One region of the Desulfoluna sp. CYM3A genome, then DNA from elsewhere that is predicted to be linked to it. Evidence: riboswitches for the same ligand, from Rfam matches in the RefSeq annotation. Region 1 holds a riboswitch; each other region holds the start of a gene.
The links. Region 1 has a riboswitch for cobalamin ahead of ACOYW1_RS02435 (phosphomethylpyrimidine synthase ThiC). Riboswitches for the same ligand answer to the same signal wherever they lie in the genome.
Positions count from the first base shown of each region.

Region 2: another riboswitch for cobalamin. It lies ahead of ACOYW1_RS24865 (TonB-dependent receptor); the one in region 1 lies ahead of ACOYW1_RS02435 (phosphomethylpyrimidine synthase ThiC).
Region 3: another riboswitch for cobalamin. It lies ahead of ACOYW1_RS22695 (TonB-dependent receptor); the one in region 1 lies ahead of ACOYW1_RS02435 (phosphomethylpyrimidine synthase ThiC).

Region 1 is NZ_CP186556.1:458,488-464,607, forward strand. Features, by position in the region: gene ACOYW1_RS02425 (DUF1254 domain-containing protein) at 1-750, shown strand, start outside; gene sstT (serine/threonine transporter SstT) at 866-2,119, opposite strand; cobalamin riboswitch at 2,647-2,872, shown strand; partial or broken gene ACOYW1_RS02435 (phosphomethylpyrimidine synthase ThiC) at 3,222-4,085, shown strand; gene ACOYW1_RS02440 (phosphomethylpyrimidine synthase ThiC) at 4,208-4,483, shown strand; gene cobT (nicotinate-nucleotide--dimethylbenzimidazole phosphoribosyltransferase) at 4,744-5,811, shown strand; gene ACOYW1_RS02450 (methyltransferase) at 5,905-6,120, shown strand, end outside.
Region 2 is NZ_CP186556.1:4,913,677-4,919,796, reverse strand. Features, by position in the region: gene ACOYW1_RS24880 (hypothetical protein) at 1-317, opposite strand, end outside; gene ACOYW1_RS24875 (hypothetical protein) at 232-525, opposite strand; gene ACOYW1_RS24870 (TonB-dependent receptor plug domain-containing protein) at 419-1,141, opposite strand; gene ACOYW1_RS24865 (TonB-dependent receptor) at 1,158-2,033, opposite strand; cobalamin riboswitch at 2,255-2,445, opposite strand; gene ACOYW1_RS24860 (bile acid:sodium symporter family protein) at 2,607-3,551, opposite strand; gene ACOYW1_RS24855 (PfaD family polyunsaturated fatty acid/polyketide biosynthesis protein) at 4,184-5,809, opposite strand.
Region 3 is NZ_CP186556.1:4,476,460-4,482,579, forward strand. Features, by position in the region: gene ACOYW1_RS22675 (class I SAM-dependent methyltransferase) at 1-212, opposite strand, end outside; gene ACOYW1_RS22680 (hypothetical protein) at 161-346, opposite strand; gene ACOYW1_RS22685 (MBL fold metallo-hydrolase) at 390-1,187, opposite strand; gene ACOYW1_RS22690 (hypothetical protein) at 1,500-1,787, opposite strand; cobalamin riboswitch at 2,075-2,278, shown strand; gene ACOYW1_RS22695 (TonB-dependent receptor) at 2,546-4,645, shown strand; gene ACOYW1_RS22700 (ABC transporter substrate-binding protein) at 5,240-6,034, shown strand; gene ACOYW1_RS22705 (hypothetical protein) at 6,080-6,120, shown strand, end outside.

The DNA.
Region 1 (6,120 bases):
TGGGAGGAGATCGACGCGCAGATCCAGGCCGAACCCGTGCAAGGGCTTGACCCTGAAATCCGTGGGCTCCTTGCCTCCATCGGCCTTAAAAAGGGAAAAGAGTTCGCACCGGACGAGCGCATGAAGAACATTCTCACCGATGCCGCCAAGATCGGTTCGGTGACGGCACGGGCCCTGACGGCCGTGCCCCGGGATCAACGCCATTACCTTTATCCGGGAGAGCGTGTCTGGACAAACCCCTTTATCAAGGGGCGCTACGATTTTCTTTTGGATGGTGCCCGGTTGCTGGATTCCCGGGTGTACATGCATTTTTATGCCACGGGGATCACCCCTGCCATGGCAAAAAAGAACGTGGGCAAGGGCTCGCAGTACGCCATTGCCTATCTCGACAAGGATGGCAACGCCCTTGACGGAAGCAAGACCTACAAGATCAACCTTCCCAAAGACGTACCGGCCAAGAATTTCTGGTCCTTTACCCTCTATGACAACCAGACCCGCGCCATGCTGCAGACCGACCAGCGTTTTCCCGGCATCGACAACCTTCGGAAGGGCCTGAAGCAGCGCAAGGACGGATCATACGATATCTACTTCAGCCCGAAGCCGCCCAAAGGCCAGGAGAATAACTGGATCCAGACCGTGCCGGGCAAGGGGTGGAACACGATTTTGCGTCTCTACGGCCCCCTGGAGTCGTTTTACGACAAAACCTGGAAGCCCGGAGATCCTGAACTGGTTGAGTCGTCGAGCCTTTAACGGTCCCCTGGTACCCCGCTGAGCCGGGTCCGATCAAAAATGAGCCGCCAAAAAAAGGGCCCCACGGGAACGATTCCCATGGGGCCCTTTGTGTTGTCTTTTTAAGTGCGGAAGCTTATGCGGCTGCAACCGTTTCGGTTTCGGTTTCAGTTGCGGCGGTGCCTCGGGCGTTAAGATCCGCTGCAGCAGTAAACAGCACGTCGGTGGAGCTGTTCAGCGCGGTTTCAGCGGAGTCTTGGATGACGCCGATGATGAAACCGGCGGCCACGACCTGCATGGAGATCTCATTGGGAACACCGAAGAGGCTGCAGGCAAGGGGGATCAGGAGGAGCGAGCCACCGGCCACACCGGAGGCCCCGCAGGCGGAGACGGAGGCGATGATGCTCAGCAGAAGCGCCGTTGCCATGTCGACCTGAATGTTCAGGGTGTGGACGGCAGCCAGGGTCATCACGGTGATGGTGATGGCGGCGCCGGCCATGTTGACGGTGGCACCCAGCGGAATGGAGACGGAGTAGGTGTCTTCGTTGAGGTCGAGACGCTTGCACAGGTCCATGTTCACGGGGATGTTGGCCGCGGAGCTGCGGGTGAAGAAGGCGGTGACGCCGCTTTCACGCAGGCAGGTGAACACGAGAGGATAGGGGTTGCGCCGGGTCATGAAGAAGACGATGGCCGGGTTGACGATGAGGGCGATGATGAGCATGGCACCCAAAAGAACCTGAAGCAGGTGGGTGTAGCCGGAAAGGGCTTCAAAGCCGGTGGTGGCGATGGTCTGTGAGACCAGGCCGAAGATGCCCAGGGGGGCAAACCGGATAACCAGCTTGACGATGCTGGAGACGCCGTTGGAGACGTCGTGCAGGAAAGTCTTGGTTGCTTCACCCGTATGCTGGAAGGCGATGCCCAGGGCAATGGCCCAGGCAAGGATGCCGATGAAGTTCCCCGTAGCCAGGGCGTTGATGGGGTTGTCCACGATTTTGAAGAGAAGGGTGTTGAGAACCTCCCCGATACCGTTGGGCGGTGTGGCTGCCGTGTCTGTGGCCACCAGGGTCATGTTGGTGGGGAAGAGAAAACTCAAGGTGACGGCCACGAGTGCCGCCATAAAGGTTCCCACCAGGTAGAGACCGATGATGGAGCGCATGTTGGTGTGGGTGCCGCGCTTCTGGTTGGCAATGGAAGAGGCGACGATGACAAAAACGAGGATGGGTGCAACGGCTTTAAGCGCTTTGACGAACAAGCTGCCGAACAGGCCTGCGGAGTTTGCCGTATCCGGTGATACCTGAGCAAGGATGACACCTGCAATGATCCCGATCACAATCTGCAGTACCAGGCTTCCCGAAGCGATTTTTTTAAAAATCCCTGTCACTTGATTCATGAATTTCCCCCAAAGTTGGTTAAATATTCCTTAATTCCACTATCACCATTTCATAGGGGAAATATCGCTTATATGTCAATATTTTATTTCCATATAGGCTTATTCGTAACGAGGGCGTTATGTTTTTACGCATTCATGAATCTGAGGCCGAAATGTAGGTAGGAGGAGCTTCAACATTGTAAAATAAAGGCCAAATGGAGCTGTGAGGGAACATGGGGCGGTGAGACTGGAATCCCTTTTGGGGGAGTCGTAAAATTTGGGAAGCCTATTGGTATGCCCTGAAACAGCCGGTACACCAAGGTGCTCGAATAAAGTGAAAGAACGCGTAAAAACAGTTGTGCCAACTATTTGAAATCTTGGAGAACGTTTCTTGAGCGTTCTCTTTGAATGAATGCTTTTTTTAAGGCCTTGATGGGCAAAGCGCATCTTCACACCGCCCTCAAGGTGTTTTTCGCTACCCTTGACGTCGGAGTTTTTTCCCCTTGACGCCCTTTGCCGGTTTCGTGTAGAGGATGGACAGTACCCGGTAACAGGGTACACATTCAATTTGTCATACGGTGTCATGCAAACGGAACTACGGTGAAAATCCGTGACGGTCCCGCCGCTGTAACCGGGTGGCCCGGCGCAGGTTGGTTTCTCCTCATCATGTGAAGAGATGCCAGCGGTCACTGCCTCTCCTGAAGGGGGGCGGGAAGGCGCGGCGGGAGCTCTTACCCCGGAAGTCAGAAGACGTGCATGAGACTCACGTGACCGAGTTCGATGGCAAAGGGCTCTGAGGTATATCTATGTACCTCAGAGCCCTTTTTTTATTGCCTGAAATCGGTGCGTTTCACCGGCACGGGTTGGTGCCGGTGGGAATGATCATGAAATTCCGGCGCTGTCTGTTCGTACTCCTTGCTTTCTTTCGACAGACGGATTTCATGGCGGCATCGGGTGATCTCCCGGGTGGAACCGGGGCGCCGTCGGAGTCGGTGGCCGAACGAATCATGGTGGCGGTACTTTATTTTATGAGTCCGCCGATATGCTTGTAAGGAGAAGAGATACAATGGCTGTAGACAAGACCCAGATTGAATTGGCCCGGGAGGGCGTGGTTTCCCCCCAGATGCAGCAGGTTGCCGAAAAAGAGGGGCATGCCCCCGAGGTCATCCGTGACCTGGTGGCCAAAGGGGAGATCGTTATCCCCAACAACCCCAAGCACAAAGGCCCTGCCGTGGGCATCGGTACCGGCCTCCGTACCAAGGTAAACGCCTCCATCGGGACCAGCTCCGATATCTGCGACATCAAGAGCGAGATTGAAAAAGCCCTGGCCGCAGAGGAAGAGGGCGCCGATACCCTCATGGAACTCTCCGCCGGGGGGGACCTGGACCTTGTCCGCCGCGAGGTGCTGGCAGCCACCAACCTTCCCCTGGGCAACGTGCCCCTTTATCAGGCCTTCAAGGAGACCGGGCGCAAGTATCAGGATCCCTCCAAGCTCGACCCCGAATACCTTTTCGACCTCATTGAGCAGCAGCTCGACGACGGCCTCTCCTTCATGGCCATCCACTGCGGCATCAACCAGTACACCATTGAGCGCCTCCGCGCCCAGGGCTTCCGGTACGGTGGTCTTGCCTCCAAGGGCGGTACCTTCATGGTGGCCTGGATGGACGCCACCAAGCGTGAAAACCCCCTTTACGAGCAGTTCGACCGCGTCTGTGCCCTCATGAAAAAATACGACGCCGTGCTTTCCCTTGGCAACGGCATCCGTGCAGGTGCCATCCACGACAGCCACGACCGCGCCCAGATGGCCGAGATGATCATCAACTGCGAGCTGGCCGAGCTGGGTCGCGAGATGGGCTGCCAGATGATGGTGGAAGGCCCCGGCCATGTGCCCCTGGATGAGATCGAGGGCAACATCATGCTTGAAAAGCGCATGAGCGGCAACGCCCCCTACTACGTCCTCGGCCCCATCCCCTGCGACACCGGCGCCGGGTACGATCACATCACGGCGGCCATCGGCGCGGCCAGCTCCGCCCGCTTCGGCGCAGACCCTGACCTACATCACCCCCGCCAGGATCCGCCCTGCCCACGGTTCAGGATGTGCGTGAGGGTGTGCGCGCCACCCGCCTTGCCACCCGCATCGGAGATATCGCCAAGTACCCCAACCGCCGCGAAACCGAGAAGCTGGCTGCCATGGCCCGTCGCGAGATGCGCTGGGACGATCTGGAAAAACACCTGCTCTTCCCGGAGGTGGCCAAGTCCATCCGTGCAGAGCGCACCCCCGAGCAGGAAGACACCTGCACCATGTGCGGCGACTTCTGCGCCATGAAAAAAGGGATGGAGGTTTTCCAGCCCGACATCAAAGGCGACAAGATCTACAAGGGGTAACCCAGGTTCGCGAATGCTCCAGCCCTCGTACCTCGGGTTGTCGCATTCGCTGACGGGCTGCGCCCGTGATCAACGGTACGGGTTATTGACGTGTAGCCATTCAGCTTACAATGCCTCCGGTGGTCCCGCCGGAGGCAAGTTGAATCGCTACAAAGACGATTTGTTACGAACGACCATTTGGTCCCCATGGTGCCATGTCTCCAACCACTGGCATCATGGGGGCGCATGTTTTGATTGGATTGATTGAGGAGGGGTTCTGAATGACATTGCTCGAAAAGACCATCGGTTCCATTGTGGGGATCGATCGCGGGATTGAGACGCTTGCCCTTGCCCGCCTGGCCGACCAGGCGCGGCCCCAGGGGAGTCTTGGGGTGCTGGAACCCCTGTCCGCCCGCCTTGCAGCCATTGCCGGTAAAATCGATGTGAAGCTCGAAAAGAAGGTGGTGGTGACCTGTGCCGGAGACCACGGCGTGGTGGAGGAGGGTGTGAGCCTGTTTCCCCAGGAGGTCACCGAGCAGATGGTCCACAACTTCGTGATCAAGGGCGCCTCCATCAACGTGCTGGCCAAGCACGCCGGGGCCGAGTCCCTGGCGGCCGACATCGGCGTCAAGGCCGATTTTGATCCGTCTCTTCCCATCATCCATAAAAAGGTGGCCAGGGGCACCGAGAACTTTACCAAAGGGCCGGCCATGACCCGTGAGCAGGCTGTGGCAGCCATTGAGGCCGGCATTGAGATTGTGGACGAACTCGTGGCCGAAGGCGGGCTGGACATGCTCGGCACCGGGGACATGGGGATCGGCAACACCACCCCCTCCACGGCCATTATCGCCGTGCTCTCCGGGGAAAAGGTGGAAGACCTTACCGGGCGGGGCACGGGCATCAACGATGAAGCCCTTCAGCGCAAAATCGACGTGATCAAAAAAGGGATTGAGGTGAACAAGCCCGACCCCAAGGATCCCGTGGATGTGTTGGCCAAGGTGGGCGGCTACGAAATCGGCGCCCTGGCAGGGCTTGTCCTGGGGGCTGCGGCCCACGGCGTCCCGGTGGTGTGCGACGGGTTCATCTCCACGGCAGGGGCCCTGATTGCAGGGGATCTGGCCCCTACGGCCAAGGAGTACCTCTTTGCCAGCCATCGTTCCGTGGAAGTGGGGCACACCTTCATGCATGATCACCTGTGCGTGGATCCCCTCCTGGACCTGGGCTTTCGCCTGGGCGAGGGCACAGGGGCGGCCCTGACCATGGAGCTCCTGGACGCCTCCACCCGCATCCTGGCCGATGTCCTCACCTTTGACGAGGTGGCCATCAAGGATCCCCATACCAAAGGGTAATGTTATTTTTGTAACCGGTTGTGATACGATGCCCCTGCATGACGCCATGCAGGGGTATTTTTGTATGTGATTTTTGGAAAATGGATGGGTGAGATGACACCGTATTTGAAGTTCAAAAACGTGCTCACGGGGTATCGCCAGTATCGGTTGCTTGAGGCAGCCTTTGACGCCGGGGTGTTCGAGATCGTGGGCGCTGAACCTGTGACGGCAGAGGAACTCTGCCGCAAGGTGGGGTGGGACCCATCCTTCGGGGCCCGTGCCCTTGCGGTCTTGTGTGTATTGGGGCTTCTGGAAGAGACCCCGCGGGGG
Region 2 (6,120 bases), 1.9 Mb from region 1:
CACCAGGCTCGCTCGGGGCCCAGATTGGCGCCATGGACCTCGTAGTCTTCGTTGGTGAGGTTGGTGACGGCGGCCTGGATGCCCAGCTTGTCGAAGAGCTCCAGGCGAACACCGAGGTCTGCTACCACCCAGTCGTCTACTGTGATGGCCGCTTTGCTCATCATATTTTTGTAGGCCATGTAGGTCATTTCGCTGTTGTAGCGAAGGTCCAGGGAGGTGGTAAGCCGTGCCTTAGGCGAGAGGGCCCGGGTGGCCATGAGACCGGCGTTGGCCTGGTGCAGGGGGATGTTGGTGAGGCGCCCGGTCTCTTTGTCCACGGAGTGGGTGTAGGTGTAGTTGGCGTAGAGCCCCTAGCCATGGCATGAGCTGGCCGTCTGCTGATACTTCAAAGCCGTCGGTGGTGACTTCATCCAGGTTTTCATACCGCATGACCCCATGGTTCATGGGGGAGGAGATGAGGTCTTCGGCCTTGGAGTAAAAGCCGGTTAAAGAGAGATTGAATTGCTTGGCCAGGCGAAGGTCCACGCCGAGGTCGTAGGACCAGATGGTCTCGGGCTTCAGGTTCGGGTTGGACTGAGGGCACCCCGGGCATCATCATCCAGGTAGGGGTATAGAGTTCGTTGAGGTTGGGAGCGCGGAAGGCTTTTCCCGCGGAGGTCCGGAAGCTGACGGTGTCGGTGGCGCGGTAGAGGAGCCCGACTTTGGGAGAAAAGGCGTTGTCGGATTCGGAGTTGGCATCGTAGCGCATGCCGAGGGTCAGGGTGAAGGCATCGAACAAGTCGCTTTCGCTTTGGAGGTAAAGCGCTTGGTTGGAGAGGGACTCATCCATCTTGGTGCCGACGAGGGCGCCGTCTTCTTTTTTGTTTTCCCATTCCCCGCTGAGGAAGTTGGAGTCCACCCCGGCGGTGAGGTAGTGATTGTCCCCTGCGGCCATGCCAGTTTTGATCTGGATGCCCGTGTCGCGGCCCCAGTACTCACGGGTTCCGTAGTCGAAAGAGTAGGAAGAGGCGCCGCCGCCCATTCCTCCCATGCCTCCGCCGCCACCTGAGGAGCCGGCCTTTTTGGAGATGAGCTCAGAAATGGCATCGGATTTGTCATAGTTGGTGTACACCCGAAAGTCCAGGTCCACCCGGTCCGCCAGGGTGCTGGCATTGGCATTAAGGAAATAAAAAGTCCGTTCGGTCTCTTTTTCCCGTTCGTGTGGGTTGGTAATGGGTGTACCCGTTTTCCGATTCGGTCAAGGCCAGGTTACCGCTGAAGGAAGGGCGGGTCTCGTCGGAAAGGTCGTAACAGAACTTGCCGAAGAATCGCTGGTCGTCGTAGGCGGAGTGGTCGCTGATGTCGGTGAATTTTCGGTCAAATGTGTCGGTGGTGTTGTTGTAGGAGTAACTGACCTGCTGGTCCCGCTGGTAGAGGTTGTCGACCTGGCGGTGGCTGGTGTTGAGGGTGTAGGCCAGCTTGCCCTTGCGGCCCGATGCCTCGACACCGGCTTCTCGGAGGCCGAAGTTTCCCGCCTTGACCCTGGGGGTGACCTCCACCCCATCGGTTTGTTTCTCTTTGGTGATGATGTTGATGACCCCGCCCATGGCGTTGCTGCCGTACAGGGAGGAGAAGGCTCCTTTGACCACTTCCACCCGTTCGATAGCACCGGTCTGGATCTGGTTGGGGTAGATAAAGCCCGTGAGGGCCGAGTTTGTGGGGACACCATCCACGATGAGGAGGACGCGTTTGCCGCTGCCGACGCCCCGGATGTTGATGGCCATGGGGGAGGTGATACCGAAGTCCGAGGGACGCCTGATATCTACACCGGGAAGGCGCCTTAAAATGTCATCCACGTTGTTTGCCGGTGCTGTTTTGATCTCTTCTTTTGAGACAATTTCCACATCGGCGGTGACTTCATCCGGAGACTTGGCGTTTCGTGTTGCGGTGACCACCACTTCATGAAGGTTGGAAGTGGCTGTGTCGTCTGCAAAACTTCCCGCAGGAAGAAGCAGGGCGGCAGCCAGGAGAGGGGCTAGAAAAGTACGCTTCATCTTTTCTCCATTGGCCGGTGTTGCCTGGAAAAAAGGGGGCGTGGCATCGTGGGCTGCTTCAGAACAGTCGCCCTACACACCACGTCGACCTGTTTCAGGCAAAAGCCGTCGCGTCGTGCCGGGACAAAAAAATCCCGGATCATAATGAATAAAAATGATCTGGGATTCCCTGATTTCTTCCACAGATTATCGGTGCACCTTTCCCTTGTCCACGGAGAAAGGCGCCATATGGCATTCAGGCAGGTATTCTGACTCTCGGGTCATCCTGAGTCTAACCCGCGTCTTCCCGGCATGAAACATGCCAGTGACATGTATGCAGCGTTCGTCTCCGATCACAGCGGCGGGCCCGTCCCTGATTCTCACAGGGTTCCCTTTTGGCCTTTTTACAGGCACCTGAATGGTGTGTATCTTGTTTGCGAAGTTCCTAAAATAGCTGACATGAGGAGAATGTCAACCATGATTTTTCATTTATGAGAGAATTTTTAAAGAATTATCCCCACCGAAGCATTTTGCTTAACATATATCTTCACAACGATAGATATAAATGAACAGTTAGAGCGACTCAGTCCGTTGTCAGCACGGGGCCTCTTTTTTTTCTTTTCGGGCGTCCAGGGTGGTCCAGACGGTGGCCAGGAAAGATCCCGACAGGTTGTGCCAGAGGCTGAAGATGGCGCCGGGAAGGGCCGAGGCCGCGGTGAAGTACTTGATGGAGAGGGCCACGGCAAGGCCGGAGTTCTGCATGCCTGCTTCGATGGCGATGGTTCTGCATGTTTTTTCATCGAGCCCCAGGAGCTTGGGAAGGCCGTAGCCCGCTGCCAGGCCGCATCCGTTGTGGAGGATGATGGCCAGGGTCAGGGGAAGGGCCAGGGTGGAGAGCCTGGGCTGGTTGAGGCCGATGATGATGCCGATGAGCCCCACGATGGTCACCACCGAGATGAGGGGAAAGACCGGCTGGATTTTTTCCAGGTGCTCCTGAAAGAGGGTGTTGACGAGGATGCCTGCGGCCACGGGAACCACGACGATTTTGAGGATGCTCAGGAACATGGGGAGCATGGCCACGGGCACGGTGGCTCCCACATAGAGCTGGGTGAGCAGGGGGGTAAGGAAAACGGCCAGGAAGGTGGAGGCTGCGGTCATGACGATGGAAAGGGCCACGTCTCCACCGGCCAGGAAGGCCACCACATTGGAGGCCGTGCCCCCGGAGACGCTTCCCACCAGGACCATGCCCACCATGAGCTCGGGGGACAGGCCCAGGGCTCTGGAGATGAGAAAGGCGGCCAAAGGCATGATGAGGTACTGGATGGAGACGCCCAGAAGGATCACGTGGGGGCGCTTGAGGGGCTCTTTGAAGTCCCGGGCGCGCAGGGTGGCACCCATGCCGAACATCACCACCATGAGCAGGGGGACGATGAGGGGCTTGAGCTGGGCAAAGTGCTGGGGAAACCGGGCTGCCACCACACAGATGAGAACGGCCCAGACCACAAAGAGTCGGTTAAATCGTTCGATCCACTTAAGCATGACACGTGTACTCCTGATAAAAAAGTTGGGGCTTTGTCACGACCCGGGGCGCTGACAGAAGCGATGGGGTGGAAGTGAATCGTGACCTGTGCCTTTGGGCCAGATGATGGGCAAAGGGCACTTGGGTTTGTAGACCGGTTTGAGACGTCAAGTAAACAAGAATTCCAGAGGGCTGGGGTGTCATGCCTTGCTGTGATGCGTGGACGGGGCATGGGATGTCTATAGGGTGGGTGGGAAAGGGAAGGCAAGTCGTGGAATCAAGGGCAAATGCACTTATTGCTGAAGAAGCAGCCAAAGGGGCGGTTGCGGCACGCTTTGCCTTGTAGGGGCGACGCATGGCGGTGCAATGGGCTAAGATTCCGGAATGAAATGATTTCAAGCGTGGAGGCTGAGCCTCCGTGCCTCATTCCCAGGCGGAGCCTGGGAACGAACGGTACCATATCTGTGGCCATAGCCAAGCAAATCGTGTTTTCAGAAGAATGAAGAGGGCCTCTCCTGCATAAACGGTTGCCACTTGCCACACCCCACGCGAATGCTCCGAAAACGTTTGGCATCATGTCTGCCTTCAAGCATTCGCCATCAGGTTTCCAGGTGCCCCCACCTGGCCGCCGGAGGCTTTTTTAAACACGTGCTCAGCGGATTTCCACAGAGCACCGGACAAGGGCTTCCCGGGTTTTGGGGAGGAACCGGATCCCGGCAAGGCTGGGGTACTGGCTGGCCAGGATGCGGGATCGGGCTTCCACGGAGGCGCCCACCAGGAGGTTGAAGGCCACGGTGGTGACGTCCCGGTTGTCGGGGGAGGCCAGGGGCGTGTCCTTGGTCCAGGCGTTGAAGGCGCCGATGGCGGGCCCACACCAGATCTGGTAGTCCCCGGAGCGCTCCGGGATGCCCCGGATGGCCCATAGTGAGGCCTGGCCGAGGTAGCTTCGGAAGATCAGGGCCATGCGGTGCTTGGGGTCGGACTGGGCCTTGGCCAGCTGGGAGGGGTCCCGCTCTTCAAAAAAGGCCTTGGTCTCCAGCCACACCTGCTCCAGGGGCTTGCCCAGGATTTTTTTCTCCACAAACATACGATCGGACTCGGGCAGGGCCTCGATGCTCGGGTGCTCCTTGTAGAGGGCAAAGAGCTTGGCCGCGCGCATGGCGAACATGGTGCCCCGCTTGAGCACCTGGACCTTGCCTCCCATCTCGAACATGTCAGCGGCAGGCGCCATGGTGACGTCGGCCTGGCGGGCCTGGGCCAGGGCGGCCTTGACCGGTTCTGCTGTTCCCGCCTCCACGCAGGCCTGGTTGATGGTGCCGGTGAGGACGTAGTCGGCGCCCATGGCGTAGGCGGCGGTGGCAGACACGGGCGCGGCAATGCCCCCGGCCAGGCCCACGCCGATTTTTTCAGGGTACCCGTGGGTCTCCATGAGGCGGTCCCGCACGGCCTGGATGGCAGGAAGCAGGGCCAGGGCAGGGCGGTTGTCCGTGTGGCCCCCGGAGTCGGCCTCGGCCGTGATGTCGTCGGCCATGGGGATGCGGGGGGCCAGGGCCAGCTCGGTGTCAGTGATGAGTCCCCTGGCGTGGAGCTTTTTGAGGATCTCCGCAGGGGGCGGGCTCATGAATTTTTCAGCGAGCTCTTCCCGGGAGAGTTTGGCAATGATCTTGTTGGGCGTGATCACCCGTCCGTCGTCGTCTAAGTAGATGCCGGTGACCCGGTAACGCACAAGGGCCATGGTCATGGTGAGAAAGGCCGCGGCGCTGACGCAGCGGATCCCTTCGGAGAGGTAGAGCTCGCACAGGGCCATCTCCGCCTCCGGGGCGCCGTGGTGGTGGAGAAAGTTGAACCCAAAGGGAAACGGCTGAGCCGCAGCCGCTTGTTTCAGGCGGGCGATGGCCTCCTTGATGCGGGGGAGGGTGCAGCCGCCGGATCCGAAAAATCCCAGCATGCCGTTTTTCCCGGCAGCCTCCACCATGGCCTCACTGGTGATGCCGTTGGCCATGGCCCCCATGATATAGGGAAAGCGCAGCGCGCTCGACAAAAGTTCGGACCCAAGGGCAGAGATGGGCAGGGCGCGGACCGTGGCCAGGGCGGGGTGCCACTGGTCACCGGGTTTGTCGCACCCCAGGCGGATCTCTCCGGAGGTGTGGGCCTCGGGCCCGTTTCCCTTGTCTACAAGGAAGAAGGGGCTGTCGATGGTTTCAAGGGCCTTTCGGACATCCACGGCAGAGTCGTCGGGGGAGGTGGCGCGCCACCAGGAGGGTACGGATTCGAACATCGGGTTTTTCCACTTGGGTTCGTGCAGTGAGAGGGCCATCATGGGGCGATGGAACCTCGGGTGCTGGTTATGTATTCAGGCTCCGGCCTCGCATCAGGGGCGATTGTCACTTCCTTGGGCGTGGGGTTTCCTGAATCTTGGTGTTCAGGGGGAGCTGATCATATCGTGTGTCGGTTCGGTTTTCGGAAGGATTTACATGCTAAATGGTCTGGCTGTCAAGGATTCCTGTTCGGGGAACGATTGGGGTGTTGCGAAAATCGTGTCGGGTTGTGTGGCCTGTGATGCTTGTTTGATGCCCCTCGCTTTACCGG
Region 3 (6,120 bases), 2.4 Mb from region 1:
AAGCAATGAAGGACATTGAGCATCACCACCACGTCAAAGGAGCCGTCGGGCACGTCCTCGGGAATGGAATCGTGCCTCATGAATCGGCATCGTCCGTTCGTCCGCGCGTTGCCCAGGGCCACGGCTTTTTCTACGGCCCGTAACGAGATATCAACCCCTGTTACCCGAAGCCCCTCTTCGGCCATGAGGTAGGCAGTTGCCGACCTGAACATTCGAAGTCCAGCACCGATGTCGCCGGAAAGTCACTTAGAAACTGCTGGAGCATGTGCCAGAGCGGCTCGTAGACAGGGGACGGTTCGGTGCCTTTGTAATCGGTATCCCAGGGGCTGGGGGCTGTTGTTTCCATGATTCTTCCTTACTGTCTTTGCAGGGTAATTAGGTCTGGGCGCTCATGGGGCCAGGGGCTTTTCATCATGGGAAAACCACACGGCCACGTGGGGGTACATCCGATGAAACCCGCGAATCGCATTTGCCGATTCCCGAACGGCCTGCTGCCCTTCTTTCCCGCCATCGGAGTTCATGAACACCCCCTGGGTCATGCCCCAGGCCGAGAGTTCCGCATCCCCCACGACAAGGATGGGGAACGGTTCCGCATTGATCAGGTAGGCAAGATGGTCCGTTGTGTGGCCCGGTGTGGACAGCGCCCAGAAAGAGCCGTCCCCGAACAGGTCCACCGCATGATCAAACGGAGGAATCGCCGGAGCTGGATCGGTATCAATAAGAGAGATATCCCCCTTTCCTTTCAGGTGACTCCCCGTCATCAGGCGGTAGTGCGCCGAATTCTCCTTCTTTCCATAGCATATATTGCACCAGGGAGACAGGGCCGGTATCCCGGCGGTATGGTCCGGGTGCATGTGAGTCAAAAAGAGGTGGGTAGGATGGATATTGTTTTTTCGAAGCTGGGACTCTAAGTCCTCATCTTTTTGCTGGGTGTAGCGGGCCCTGTTGCCCTCGAGAAAATCGATGACAAAGGGCGACAAATTCCCAAAAGGGGGATTTTCGTAAAACGACCTGTCAAACCCGCTGTCGATGAGGATATCGCCCTTCTCCGGGTGATGAAAGTAAAACACCATCACCGCGTGGGAGACGGTCTTCGATGTGTCCACACCCGCCGGGATACTCTCCGCCTGGGTGTAAGGTGCCAGGGGGGAGGTAATCGTCCCTGTGTTCAATGCCCTGAATGCCATGGGCCTTGATGCCTGAAAAACCTCATCCCAGCTGTGATATCTTTTCCCCTATATTGCCTTGCCTGCGTTCATGGCTTCCTCCTGTGTGCCGTTTGGTTGTGTCTTGGTTTCCGGCCCTTTGCCTTGCAAAAGGGCTGTGCCCGCCTTATTTGGAAATCAAGTTCCGTGCCGAACATCACATCCCCCCCGTTTTGAGCAAGTTACGTCCGGCAGCCGCACACAAAGGATCGCATGCGGCGTCACACGGGGTCATATGTGGTCCTATGCCTGCAACGTGACGTATATGGCACCCAGAAAGCATGCTTTGGAAACTCAGGCATAGGAGACAACGTCGTAGTCAATCTGCTGTTCGTCAAACCACCGCTTGATGGCCGTAAACCCCCGGAAGCCACTTTTTAAAATCTCCAGAATGTTGCCGGGGCAGATGGCCTTGTCCGCATAGAGCCAGTACTCGTAATCCCAGTCCCCGAACATGCCGACTGCCGAAGGGCCTGTGTCGCAGCCCTGCACCACCAGCTTGTCTCCCTTGAAAAAAGCCTCGATGGTTGTGCTCTCGCCTTTTTCACCCACGTACCTGTAAACCGTTACCCTCTCATCCATAATCGATTCCTTAATTTCTTTTGCCTTATGGTTCGATGTCCCAGCCCGGGGGCACCCGACCTGAAACCATGCCGAACACCCACGCGCAAGAGTATCTACCGTTCCCCCGCTATTTCCCTATGAAACGGATCACGCCGCAAGAGACGTGGGGTGAAAGGCCCCATGGCTATTCATACCTTTAAAGTCAAAAGTTACGTCACAAGGTACCCAGGGCACAGGAAACCCGACATTAATTTCTTACCGAGAAGGTGCAACTTGTTGTTGACAAAAGCGGAAAATGAGTGATAGCAAACCTCATTCACACAGATGTCCTTAATCGGACTTAATAGGGAAGACGGTGTAAATCCGTCACGGTCCCGCCGCTGTAATCGGGGACGAAAAACGCAGGCACGACACCCCTGGTGCGTGTTCATGTCACTGGCTTTGCCGGGAAGGCGCGTTGAGTAGATCGATCCGGAAGTCAGAAGACCTGTCTGTGATGTGACATACCCATGTTTTTTGCGAGCGACGAAAAACGTGGGAGAGCCCCCTTAGGCGGGGCGACCCGGGGATCAAGTTTGAACGGGTGCAGTCCCTGGCTTTTGTATGGAAGCTGGGGATTTTTTGTATCCGGACCTGCCCATGAGCCACCGGGACCCTTGCCTGCCCCCCGGCATGCACGTTCCGCGGCCATGGATGCCCCTGCCCGGGTATCGTGTTAAAAAAATCCCTGTTGAAGCAATGGAAGCAATTCCACTTGAGATGCAGCAGGTGAGACAGTGAATTACGCAATACGAAGATGTGCAGTCCTGGCCCTGGCCCTTTGCGCCCTGGGCGGTTCAACCGCCTCGGCAGAAACCACGGAAACGCCCTCCATGGAAGGAATCGTCGTCACGGCCACGCGGGTGGCGGAGGACCGGATGGAGGTACCCGTCACCGTTTCTGTGGTCACCCGTGAACAGATCGACCGCATGGGGGCCACCACCCTCGAACAGGCCCTCAAAACCGTTCCCGGCCTCCAGATGGGGATCCAGGGCAACGCCTACCCCCACATTGAGGTCCGGGGCTCCCGGGACACCAAGGACCTGGCCGTTCTCATCAACGGCATCCCCTTCCGCCAGGTCAATGGCTCCGCCGACCTGACCATGATTCCTTTGAACATTGTGGAACGCATCGAGTTTGCCAAAGGCCCCTCCTCCTCCATCTGGGGCCGGGGCGCCGTGGCCGGAACCTTGAACATCATCACCGTCCCGCAGGATACCTCCAAAGCCTCCACCACCCTGGTGGCCCGGGGCGGAAGCTTTGACACCTACGGGGCAGACACCCGGGTGCTCAGGCCCACCGACAAAGGGTATGTGATGGTCAGCGGCGGCGGAACCACCAGCAACGGCTACCAGGACGGTGTCGGAAGAGATGCACAGAACGCCATGGTCACAAGTCACCATGAGTTCTCGGACACCTTTGCCGTGGACGTCCAGGCCCTCTTGTCCAATGTCAACGCGGACAGGGGCTCCACCATCCCCATTGTGGACGGAAAACCCATGGCAGGGGTCACCCGGGAAGAGAACCACGCCATCGACGGCGCGTGCTACGACGGAAGGTATCAGTCCGTCACCATCTCCCCCACCCTCTCCCTCTCCGAGAACGTGAAGATCACCAACGACCTGACCTTCACCCAATTCGACAGCTATGCCACCGGGGGCACCACGGTAACGGCAAGCCAGAGCAACAAGGGCTGGTGGGTCAGCGATTCCGAGCAGACCGCCTTTCACAACGACCTGCGCATGACCCTGGACCACACCGGCGAGACCGTGGACAACACTTTCCTTGTGGGCACCTATGTGGAGATCGCCTCCCAGGACAAGGACGCCCCCGGCTACTCCTGGAGCAGCATGCCCAAATACGGCCCCCCCAACTGGGACACCCCCTTGACCAACGTGGGCAACCCGGCCACGGGCAACCCTACCGGCACCACGGTCAAAAGCGAGTTTGAACAGACCGTCTACAGCGCCTACGCCCAGGACACCCTGGCCATCGGAGACGTCTCCCTCATGGCGGGCATCCGCTACGATCACTTCCACGAAGAGCTCACCACCTCCAATAAAGACGTGGAAGCCGACCAGAGCGACTCGGCCTTCAGCCCCCGTGTGGGCGCCACCTGGAACGCCTTCCGGGTGGGCTCGGTCCAGACGGCCTTCTTTGCCACCTATGCCGAGGGCTTTCGCACCCAGTTTCCCAAGCTCAGCACCAAAAACAACAAAACCCTTCCCCAGATCCTGGACCCGGAAGAGACCAAAAGCTACGAAGCAGGGGTCAAGTTCTCCTCGGGCAACACACTTTTTGCTCAGGTGAGCTGCTTCCGCACCGAGAAAAAAGGACCCCGCTCCTTCCGCACCTCCACCGATGATTTTCTCTTTACCAACACCCGCACCGAGGTGGACGGCGTGGAAGCGGAGATCTCCTGCCGCATCACCGACGCTGTCAGCGCCTGGGGCCACTACGCCTACCACGACGCCCGCTACGAAGAGTTCACCGATACCTCGGGCAACTCCTTTGAAGGCAACCGGGTGCGCATGTCCCCCGAGCACATGGCAGGCATCGGCGCCAACCTGGCCACGGACTTTTTCAACTGGAACGTCTCGGCCAACTACGTGGGCGAACGCAACCTGCGGGACAACACCACCGGCAACCTCCACACCCTGGATGACTACATCACGGTCAACACCGCCGTCACCGTGCCCGTGAAGAACCTCTCCTTCCAGGTGGCTGTCCACAACCTCTTCGACGAGTACTACATCGCCGACGATTTTTCGTCCAAAGACGCCGGCTACCCCGGAGAGCCCCGGAGCGTCACCGTCAGCCTGAGGGCTGATTTTTAAAGCGAGGTGAGCCACAAACTTCGTAGCAACCGGATACGTTCTTTCGTTCCCAGGCTCCGCCTGGGAATGATGCTCGGAGGCTCCGCCACAACGGTTGAAATCGCTTCACACTGGCAAAGCAAAGGTAGGGTGCGCTTGCGCACCACCGAAGAATCGCAACGGTCATGCCCCCTGTTAAGATGCCCGCCAAACTGTATAGACGCGGCAAAAGATGTGGTTTTTCGAATAAATGGTGCGCAAGCACACCCTACAGGATGTCACAAAACGAACTGTAAACGTGACTCTGCCAATCTGTGGTCGATTGGGCTGAATCGTTGCAACGTTTTCCACGGATCACTGGCAAAGCAAAGGTAGGGTGCGCTTGCGCACCACCGAAGAATCGCAACGGTCATGCCCCCTGTTAAGATGCCCGCCAAACTGTATAGACGCGGCAAAAGATGTGGTTTTTCGAATAAATGGTGCGCAAGCACACCCTACAGGATGTCACAAAACGAACTGTAAACGTGACTCTGCCAATCTGTGGTCGATTGGGCTGAATCGTTGCAACGTTTTCCACGGATCACCGTGACCTGACCAATTCCAAGGAGCCGGGCCATGCCCATTAAAAAAGTACTCATGCTGCTGTGCCTGCTGGCCCTTTTGTCAGGATGCCGCCCGGCCCCGGACGGAACCGTCACCCTGGTCTGGGCCACCAACAGCCACCCGTCCCGGGTTGACGCGGCCCGGTGGTTTGAAAAGCAGCACCCGGGGGTCCGCGTGGAGATCATGCCCATGGGCGATGCCAGGCAGTTTTTCCTGAAATGCCTCTACGGAGACGCCCCGGATGTCATCACCTTTTTCTCCGCCGACACCTTCCAGGCCTTTGCGGAAAACGGGCTTTTGCGTCCCCTGTCCGGGCCATCCAGACACGCCTGGCCTTACTACGACGCCCTTCAGGCTTACTGTTTCAAAGGCCACACCGACGAGCTCGTCGCCCTTCCCCAGGTGGCCTATCCCTATGTGCTCTACGTCAACCCCGAACTCGTGCCCAAGGACAAAGCCATGGCCGTGCGGACCTGGGGGGACCTCCTGACCATCATCCGAACCCTGTCCCCGGCGGTGACGGATACGGGAAAACCCGTGTTCGGCCTGGACATCCAAAACGAGTCCGTCTGGTTCACCACCTGGTACTGGCAGCGGGGCGGGCGGTTCTTTTCCGAGGAAGGGACCTCGGTGCTGGACCGGGACATCGCCCGGGACACCCTGGCCGCCATGGCGAACTGGCGACGCCTTCCCGGGGTCATTCCAAAGCCGTCGGACCGCCTCAACCTGCCCTCTTCCGGCGCCAGCCAGGGCGTCCTGGGCAGCCTCTTTCTCCAGGGCCGCGCCCTGTTCTACTGGTCCGAGTGAATCGGCGATTTTGAGGCCCAGGACCGGGTGCCCTGGCAGGTAAGAATGCTTCCCTGCGGTCCGGTCAATGATGTCACGGTGATGGG